Regions from separate parts of the Clostridium sp. B9 genome, predicted to be linked through region 2. Evidence: a T-box and tRNA genes for the amino acid it is inferred to sense, from the RefSeq annotation. Region 2 holds a T-box; the other regions hold tRNA genes.
What was found. A T-box is a leader RNA that pairs with one kind of tRNA and senses whether it is charged. The one in region 2 lies ahead of alaS (alanine--tRNA ligase), so its partner is inferred to be a tRNA-Ala.
Positions count from the first base shown of each region.

Region 1: it encodes a tRNA-Ala, which carries the amino acid that the T-box ahead of alaS (alanine--tRNA ligase) is inferred to sense. The anticodon was not compared.
Region 3: it encodes a tRNA-Ala, which carries the amino acid that the T-box ahead of alaS (alanine--tRNA ligase) is inferred to sense. The anticodon was not compared.

Region 1 is NZ_JBNWKA010000003.1:3,520-6,799, reverse strand. It holds gene ACQZHJ_RS00095 (UPF0182 family protein) at 1-811, opposite strand, end outside; gene ACQZHJ_RS00090 (HDIG domain-containing metalloprotein) at 929-1,432, opposite strand; tRNA gene ACQZHJ_RS00085 (tRNA-Ala) at 1,697-1,772, opposite strand; tRNA gene ACQZHJ_RS00080 (tRNA-Ile) at 1,778-1,854, opposite strand; rRNA gene rrf (5S ribosomal RNA) at 1,861-1,978, opposite strand; rRNA gene ACQZHJ_RS00070 (23S ribosomal RNA) at 2,081-3,280, opposite strand, start outside.
Region 2 is NZ_JBNWKA010000003.1:2,863,715-2,866,994, reverse strand. It holds gene ACQZHJ_RS12615 (PRC-barrel domain-containing protein) at 1-423, shown strand, start outside; gene ACQZHJ_RS12610 (AI-2E family transporter) at 438-1,475, shown strand; T-box leader at 1,528-1,700, shown strand; gene alaS (alanine--tRNA ligase) at 1,781-3,280, shown strand, end outside.
Region 3 is NZ_JBNWKA010000003.1:117,531-120,810, reverse strand. It holds gene ACQZHJ_RS00685 (APC family permease) at 1-354, opposite strand, end outside; gene tnpA (IS200/IS605 family transposase) at 993-1,448, opposite strand; tRNA gene ACQZHJ_RS00675 (tRNA-Ala) at 1,609-1,684, opposite strand; tRNA gene ACQZHJ_RS00670 (tRNA-Ile) at 1,690-1,766, opposite strand; rRNA gene rrf (5S ribosomal RNA) at 1,773-1,890, opposite strand; rRNA gene ACQZHJ_RS00660 (23S ribosomal RNA) at 1,993-3,280, opposite strand, start outside.

The DNA of each region.
Region 1 (3,280 bases), 2.9 Mb from region 2:
TAATAGGTCTAAACTTAGATTTCAATATTGATACAAAAACTACTATAGAAGCTATTACGCAAGCCACAGCTATAACCTTATAAAATAAAAGTGTTATATTAACGTCTGTATAGCTAGCCCCATAAGCAACTCCTCTTGTACTATAAACAAGATTATAAGACTTTAATAAATAACCTATACCTATAAGTAATGATAAAATAGATGCTAAAACAGCCAACTGTTTACCAGCAAATTTCTTAATTCCATCCGTCTTACTATTAATACTTATAACATTATCACTTCTATGGAAACTATCTTTAAAACCAAGGGCTAAAAATATAAGTACTGTTATAATAGCTAAAATAACTATTAAAGAAATAGCAGCACTAAAAATAGATTGAATCAATGGAAGTTTAAAAACATAGAAAGATATGTCTTTATTAAATATAGGATCTACCTCTCCAAATGGTACTGAATTAGTAAATTGAAGAATCTTATACCATTGAGTAGCTGCTGTAGCTCCAGCACCTAAAATAGATACCCCTAAATTTAAAAGTATAAAATATTTTCTTAGAGATTTAAATTTAAATTCTCCAACTAAATTCTTAATACTATTTTTTAAAGTAAATAAATATATAGCTATAACAGAAAAATATACTATAAAAATAGGTATAAATAACTTACATACAGCTACTAACTTAGTGAAAAATACTTCTACATATCCTACTTCTTTAAACCATTGGATATCAATTATAAAATTAGTTGAAACAAATAAAATTACAACTAGAAGCAAGATACTTATAAGAACTATATTTAGTATCTTTTTTTTCAAAATTTCCCCTCCTTAAATTTTAAGTTTTATTTTTAAATTTTCTATATTAAAATAAAACTTATTTTAATATTTCATATATTAAATAAAAAAATATAACTAATTAGTTAAAAGTTTGATTTAATTCATATCATCAGCTTGCTTTAAAACTTCTAATAACATGTTTTTTTTAGTAACTGTGTAATGGTGATTTTCTATAGCTTCAATAAACTTTTCATTATATTCTTTTTCCCTTAAATACTTAAATGCTCTATTACCATGATTATAGTAAATATCAACCGCTTTTATATTTTGAAATTTACTTAATTTATTTTTTGATAACTTTTTTCCTAAAACTAAAAAAGATTTTGTTACTACATTTAAAGGATAGTCTAACTTACCTATATCATGTAATAAGCCAACTCTAGCAAATGAGTTTAATTCTTTATTTGACTCTATGCCTTTATCCTTTGCTAATTTAATACAATCCTTAGAAACCTTTATACAATGACTCTGTTCACTCTTTTTCAACCTTTTAAATAAATTAATTTCATAAGTATTTAAATATTTTTCTACATACTTATAATCCAAATCTTTAAAACTAGCCGAAATAGCCCATAAGAATTGCTTTATTCGATAAGTCATATGAGGATTTCACCTTCTATTCTTAAATTAAAGATATTAATATTGTAAATTATAACATATAAAGATAATATTTATATATTATCTTTCCGTAAATATATTTATCCACTACTTTTAGTTAATATGTAGATAATTTAATCAATTTCTGTGGATAAATTGTTTGTTTTTTTATTTTTATGTGGAAAACTTTTAGAATTATTATGATTATATAGAAATGTTACTTAATTTTAAGAAATAAAAAAACTCTAAACAAAAGTTTAGAGTTTATGGTGGAGATAAAGAGATTCGAACTCTTGACCCCCTGCGTGCAAGGCAGGTGCTCTCCCAACTGAGCTATACCCCCAAAAATGGTGGACCTTCAGGGACTCGAACCCCGGACCTACCGGTTATGAGCCGGTTGCTCTAACCAACTGAGCTAAAGATCCATGCTAACCTGGCGACCACCTACTCTCCCACACAGTCTCCCGTGCAGTACCATCGGCTTCTAAAGGCTTAACCGTCGTGTTCGGAATGGGAACGGGTGTTACCCTAGAGAACATCATCACCAGATGACATGATTATGTTATCAAATTTCTAAGAATTTGTCAACATATTTTTTGAAAGATTTTGTTCTTTCAAAATTGCACATAATCAAATTTAATTTACTATAATTTGGTCAAGCCCTCGATCTATTAGTATCGGTCAGCTGAACATGTTACCATGCTTACACCCCCGACCTATCAACCTTGTGTTCTTCAAGGGATCTTACTAGCTTACGCTATGGGAAATCTCATCTTGAGGTTGGCTTCACGCTTAGATGCTTTCAGCGTTTATCCATTCCCGACTTAGCTACCCAGCTGTGCTCCTGGCGGAACAACTGGTACACCAGAGGTCAGTCCATCCCGGTCCTCTCGTACTAAGGACAGCTCCTCTCAAATTTCCTACGCCCGCGACGGATAGGGACCGAACTGTCTCACGACGTTCTGAACCCAGCTCGCGTGCCGCTTTAATGGGCGAACAGCCCAACCCTTGGGACCTACTTCAGCCCCAGGATGCGACGAGCCGACATCGAGGTGCCAAACCTCCCCGTCGATGTGGACTCTTGGGGGAGATCAGCCTGTTATCCCCGAGGTAGCTTTTATCCGTTGAGCGATGGCCCTCCCACGAGGTACCACCGGATCACTAAGCCCGACTTTCGTCCCTGCTCCACTTGTGGGTGTCGCAGTCAGGCTCCCTTCTGCCTTTGCACTCTTCGAACGATTTCCGACCGTTCTGAGGGAACCTTTGGGCGCCTCCGTTACTTTTTAGGAGGCGACCGCCCCAGTCAAACTGCCCACCTAACAATGTCCTGTGACCAGATTCATGGCCGCCAGTTAGAATTTCAGTACTGTCAGGGTGGTATCCCAAGGATGACTCCACTAAGGCTGACGCCCTAGTTTCCTAGTCTCCCACCTATCCTGTACAGACAATACCAAAACTCAATGCTAAGCTACAGTAAAGCTCTACGGGGTCTTTCCGTCCAATCGCGGGTAGCGAGCATCTTCACTCGCACTACAACTTCGCCGGATTTACAGTTGAGACAGTGCCCAAGTCATTACGCCATTCGTGCGGGTCAGAACTTACCTGACAAGGAATTTCGCTACCTTAGGACCGTTATAGTTACGGCCGCCGTTTACTGGGGCTTAAGTTCATACCTTCGCTTGCGCTAAGTATTCCCCTTAACCTTCCAGCACCGGGCAGGCGTCAGCCCCTATACATCAGCTTACGCTTTAGCAGAGACCTGTGTTTTTGCTAAACAGTTGCTTGGGCCTATTCTCTGCGGCCTACTCTCGTAGGCACCCCTTCTCGCGAACTTACGGGGTCAATTTGCCG
Region 2 (3,280 bases):
GGCATAGTAAGTGATTTATCTATTGATTATTTTAATGGGAAAATTATAGGATTCATAATGACTAAAAAGCTTTTTTCAAAGTTAGATTATGTTGATTTAAGCAATGTTATTTCTCTAAATGAAAACATAGTTGTTCAAGGAGTTCATGTTCATAGAGGGCTTAAGTTTAGTGAAATTAAGAACTTTGATCTTATAAATAAAGATGGTCATATGCTTGGGATACTTGAAGATATTCTTATAGATTATGACTTTTATATTAAGGGATTGATTATAGTGGGTGGATTTTTTGATAAGTTCAAAAGGGGGAAAAGAGTTATACAACTTAAAGAAACTATTTTAGGTGAAGAAAATATACTTTTCTTTGGTAATAAAAATATAAGTATGAGAATGCTTCCATCTGGGGTTAAGGAAGAGGAGTCATAAGGAGGAATTTATATATGCTTGAAACTTTAAAGAATAGAAGGAAGCTAATTGGAAATATAGGGATAGTACTATTATCTGCTTTTGTTATATATATACTTTATAAATTTGAAGCCTTAAGAGATATTATATTTATAATAATAGCATCAGGAGTTTTTGCATACATATTAAAACCTTTTTATAAATTTTTATGTAAGAAAACAAAGTGGAATAAAAAATTCTTGGCTATGCTTATAGTATGTGGTGTTATATTATTTATAATATTTTTTATATTTTTCTTGATTCCTAGTATGTTTAAGGAAGTAGAGAATTTTGAGGGATTAATAACTAATGTTGAAAATTTTATAAATGATTTAATAGTTAAGTTTAAAATTTTGGATTTGGGAATTTTTGATGCCGTTGAGAGTCAAGTTACAGAGAAGCTTAATATAATTATATTAACCTTCGCAGGTAACACTATAAATGCCTTGATAGGCTTTTCAGAGAATATATTAGCTTTTGCAGTAATTCCAGTTTTGGCATATTATTTTTTAGCATATGGGGATTTGGTGACTAATAAATTTTTATATTTTTGTCCAATGGATAAAAGACATTTAATAAAAAGTTTAGGAACGGATGTAGATAAAATTTTAGGGAAATATATTTTGAGTCAATTGCTTTTAAGTTTAGTGGTTGGGATTATGACTTTTATAGGTATGCTTTTGTTAGATTTAAGGTTGCCTTTATTATTGGCAGTGCTAAATGCCTTACTTAATATAGTTCCTTATTTTGGAGCAGTTTTAGGGGCGGTACCCGCCATATTAGTTGCTATGGTTGATGGTCCTAGTAAAATATTGTGGGTAATAATAACATTTATAATTATTCAGCAAATAGAAGGAAATTTGGTAGCACCTAAAATTACAGCAGAGAGTATAAATATGCACCCTATATTGATAATAATATTGCTTTTAATTGGTGAGCAAATAGGTGGTCTTATAGGGATGATATTTATAGTTCCTATAGCTGTAATTATAAAGGTGCTATATGAAGATTTAGATTATTATCTATTTGTTTAAATATATTGACATTAGTAGATTTTTTTTTTATAATTTGCCTATAATAACTAAATGAAAAGCGTTGACGAGAATGAGTAGACATTTTACTTTTATTCAGAGAGAAAGTGGTTGGTGTGAACTTTCTAAAAGGGATGTTGAAGCTATCTTTGAGCTATGATTTTTTTTGAGTGATGTAGTTTTACATAATTAGGGTGGTACCGCGGAGCATAGGCTTTCGTCCCTTTAGATTTAGGGATGTTTGATTTTATGTTCTTTTTTTATGTGTAAAACTAATGATAAATAATAAAATTTGGAGGTAAAGAATTATGAAATTCATGGGAGCAAATGAATTAAGAGAGAAGTATTTAAGCTTCTTCGAAAGTAAAGATCATTTAAGACTACAATCATTTCCACTAGTACCTAAAAACGATAAGAGTTTATTATTAATAAACGCTGGTATGGCACCACTTAAGCCTTACTTTACAGGTTTAGAGCAGCCGCCAAGAAAAAGAATAACTACTTGTCAAAAGTGTATAAGAACTGGTGATATAGAGAATGTTGGAAAAACTTCAAGACATGGTACATTCTTTGAGATGTTAGGTAACTTCTCATTTGGAGATTACTTCAAGGGAGAAATAATTCCTTGGGCTTGGGAGTTCATAACTGAAACTTTAGGAATTCCAAAGGATAAATTATATGTAACTATATACTTAGAGGATGATGAAGCTTTCGACATCTGGACTAGTAAGACAGATGTAGATCCAAGTAGAATTTTTAGATTAGGCAAAGATGATAACTTCTGGGAAATTGGAGTAGGTCCATGTGGTCCGTGTACAGAAATTCACTTCGACAGAGGAGAAGGAAAAGTTGAAACTGTAGAAGAGTTCTTAGAAGCAGCAGATGCTGATAGAATAGTTGAGTTCTGGAACTTAGTGTTCACTCAATTTGATAAAGATGAAGAAGGAAACTACAATGAGTTAGCTCAAAAGAACATCGATACAGGAATGGGTCTTGAGAGAATAGCTACAATAATGCAAGGTGTTGATAACATCTTTGAAATAGATACAGTTAAAAACATATTAAATAAAGCATGCGAATTAACTGGTGCTAAATATGGAGAAAATAAAGATACTGATACATCATTAAGAATAATAACTGACCATGGTAAAAGTGTTACTTTCCTAATCTGTGATGGAGTTCAACCATCAAATGAAGGAAGAGGATATGTTTTAAGAAGACTTCTTAGAAGAGCTGCTAGACATGGAAGACTTTTAGGGGTTAAGGGAATATTCTTAAATGAAATGGTAGATGCAGTAGTTGAAAATTATGGCGCAGGATACCCAGAACTAAAAGAAAAAGCTAGTTATATCAAGAAGATAATCAAGTTAGAAGAAGAAAGATTCAATGAAACAATTGACTCAGGTATGGATATATTAATGGGTTATATTGCTGAAATGGAAGAAAAGAATGAGATGGTTTTATCAGGATCTAAAGCATTCAAATTATATGATACATTTGGGTTCCCACTAGAGCTTACTCAAGAGATATTAGAAGAGAAAGGCTTAGAACTTGATATAGAAAACTTTAATAAAGAGATGAAAGAGCAAAGAGAAAGAGCTAGAAATGCTAGAGGCGAAAGCAGCTACATGGGAAGCGAAGAAAGTCCAATAAATAAAGTTGAAGCTTCAATAGTTACTGAATTTGATGGATATGTAAACTTAGAGCTTAACTCAAAAGTTATAGTTTTAGGAAACGATGAAGATTTCAAAGCAGAACTTTCAGAAGGCGAGGAAGGATTCTTATTAACAGAGAAAACACCATTCTAC
Region 3 (3,280 bases), 2.7 Mb from region 2:
TATTACTTCGCCTAAATATGTAGCAACAACTATAAATATAGTCGCATTTCCAATCCATGAACCATTCCAGTAAAGCCACGCTGTCATAAAGCCCATAAAGTTTCCGTAAGCTAGTCTAGAGTATTCATATGTACCACCGGTCTTAGGAATTTTTGATCCAAGATTAGCAAATGTTAATGCTAATACTAAAGAACCTAAGCCAGTAAGAATCCATGCTAATATAGTAGCACCAGGTCCAGAAACTCCAGCTAAACTAGCTGGAAGCATAAATATTCCAGAACCCATCATATTTCCAACTACAAGTGCTGTAGCCGTAAATAAACCTATTTCCTTTTTTAATGTAGGTTTTCCCATCTTCTATCCTCCTAATAATAGAATAAACTTCAATCTTTCATTTAACTGAAAATATATTAAGTATTATATAAAAAGTTTATTCTTTAAATATAAGCTTCAAATTCGCATTCTTACTAAAATTCATTATGAAGCTCATCCTCTTCTACTAATCACTCTTCTAAATACATTATTAGTATTTTACCTATTAATTATAAACATAGTATGTTTATTAAGTTATCAGTATAAAATTTCTAACATAAAACTTATATTAATAATCTAAAATTTAATCAGCATAAATAATTATAAATAAAAAACCGAATATTTTCTATAAAATATAAGTATTTATGCAATATTTTTTGTTAATATAATTTAAAGAACCTATTTATTTGTTTTTATTTTCAATTAAAACCATTTTATATGACATATATTATTATACTAAAATACACTTGATTCAGGTTCAAGATAAAAAATATAACCACCTTAAAAAGGTGGTTATAAAAATAATATACAACAAAATATGCAAACAAAACACTATGAATTTTATTTTACAAAATAAAAATCCACCAGCTTAGCTGGTGGTATTTCCTCAGCCCTATAAGGGCATGCTACTTGCGTTGCGTCTTAAGACGCTTAAATTGGTCCGCCAGCCGCATACTTCTTTACTTGCTACCCTTAAAAGGGTCCATATATTCTTTTATACTAATTTGATCAGCTATCATATCTTCTTGTTCTTGATTTCTTATATATTCTTCAATTGCCTTCTTATTTTTTCCGACAGTATCAACGTAAAATCCTCTGCACCAGAAATGTCTATTTCCATATTTATATTTTAAATTTGAAAACTTCTCAAAAATCATAAGACTACTCTTACCTTTTAAAAATCCAACGAAACTTGAAACACTCATTTTTGGTGGTATTTCAACAAGCATATGTATATGGTCTACGCAAGCGTGCGCTTCGACTATCTTAACTCCTTTCCATTCACAAAGCTGTCTTAATATCTTACCTATCTCTTGTTTTTTCTCTCCATATATTTCTTTCCTTCTGTATTTTGGTGCAAATACTATATGATATTTACAATTCCATTTTGTATGTGCTAAACTGTTTGTATCCATTTAAAAACCTCCCTTTGTTACGAAAATTGGCTGCGAACCTATTTTCATTTTAACAAAAGGAGGTTTTTTATTACATCGCTAAAGCTCATCTGAACACACTCGCATAGCGAGTGGTTTTCATTAAACAATAAAAAAACTCTAAACCAAAGTTTAGAGTTTATGGTGGAGATAAAGAGATTCGAACTCTTGACCCCCTGCGTGCAAGGCAGGTGCTCTCCCAACTGAGCTATACCCCCAAAAATGGTGGACCTTCAGGGACTCGAACCCCGGACCTACCGGTTATGAGCCGGTTGCTCTAACCAACTGAGCTAAAGATCCATGCTAACCTGGCGACCACCTACTCTCCCACACAGTCTCCCGTGCAGTACCATCGGCTTCTAAAGGCTTAACCGTCGTGTTCGGAATGGGAACGGGTGTTACCCTAGAGAACATCATCACCAGATGACATGATTATGTTATCAAATTTCTAAGAATTTGTCAACATATTTTTTGAAAGATTTTGTTCTTTCAAAATTGCACATAATCAAATTTAATTTACTATAATTTGGTCAAGCCCTCGATCTATTAGTATCGGTCAGCTGAACATGTTACCATGCTTACACCCCCGACCTATCAACCTTGTGTTCTTCAAGGGATCTTACTAGCTTACGCTATGGGAAATCTCATCTTGAGGTTGGCTTCACGCTTAGATGCTTTCAGCGTTTATCCATTCCCGACTTAGCTACCCAGCTGTGCTCCTGGCGGAACAACTGGTACACCAGAGGTCAGTCCATCCCGGTCCTCTCGTACTAAGGACAGCTCCTCTCAAATTTCCTACGCCCGCGACGGATAGGGACCGAACTGTCTCACGACGTTCTGAACCCAGCTCGCGTGCCGCTTTAATGGGCGAACAGCCCAACCCTTGGGACCTACTTCAGCCCCAGGATGCGACGAGCCGACATCGAGGTGCCAAACCTCCCCGTCGATGTGGACTCTTGGGGGAGATCAGCCTGTTATCCCCGAGGTAGCTTTTATCCGTTGAGCGATGGCCCTCCCACGAGGTACCACCGGATCACTAAGCCCGACTTTCGTCCCTGCTCCACTTGTGGGTGTCGCAGTCAGGCTCCCTTCTGCCTTTGCACTCTTCGAACGATTTCCGACCGTTCTGAGGGAACCTTTGGGCGCCTCCGTTACTTTTTAGGAGGCGACCGCCCCAGTCAAACTGCCCACCTAACAATGTCCTGTGACCAGATTCATGGCCGCCAGTTAGAATTTCAGTACTGTCAGGGTGGTATCCCAAGGATGACTCCACTAAGGCTGACGCCCTAGTTTCCTAGTCTCCCACCTATCCTGTACAGACAATACCAAAACTCAATGCTAAGCTACAGTAAAGCTCTACGGGGTCTTTCCGTCCAATCGCGGGTAGCGAGCATCTTCACTCGCACTACAACTTCGCCGGATTTACAGTTGAGACAGTGCCCAAGTCATTACGCCATTCGTGCGGGTCAGAACTTACCTGACAAGGAATTTCGCTACCTTAGGACCGTTATAGTTACGGCCGCCGTTTACTGGGGCTTAAGTTCATACCTTCGCTTGCGCTAAGTATTCCCCTTAACCTTCCAGCACCGGGCAGGCGTCAGCCCCTATACATCAGCTTACGCTTTAGCAGAGACCTGTGTTTTTGCTAAACAGTTGCTTGGGCCTATTCTCTGCGGCCTACTCTCGTAGGCACCCCTTCTCGCGAACTTACGGGGTCAATTTGCCGAGTTCCTTAACTGTAATTCTTCCGCCGGCCTTAGGATTCTCTCCTCACCTACCTGTGTCGGTTTGCGGTACGGGCACTACTTCTCTCT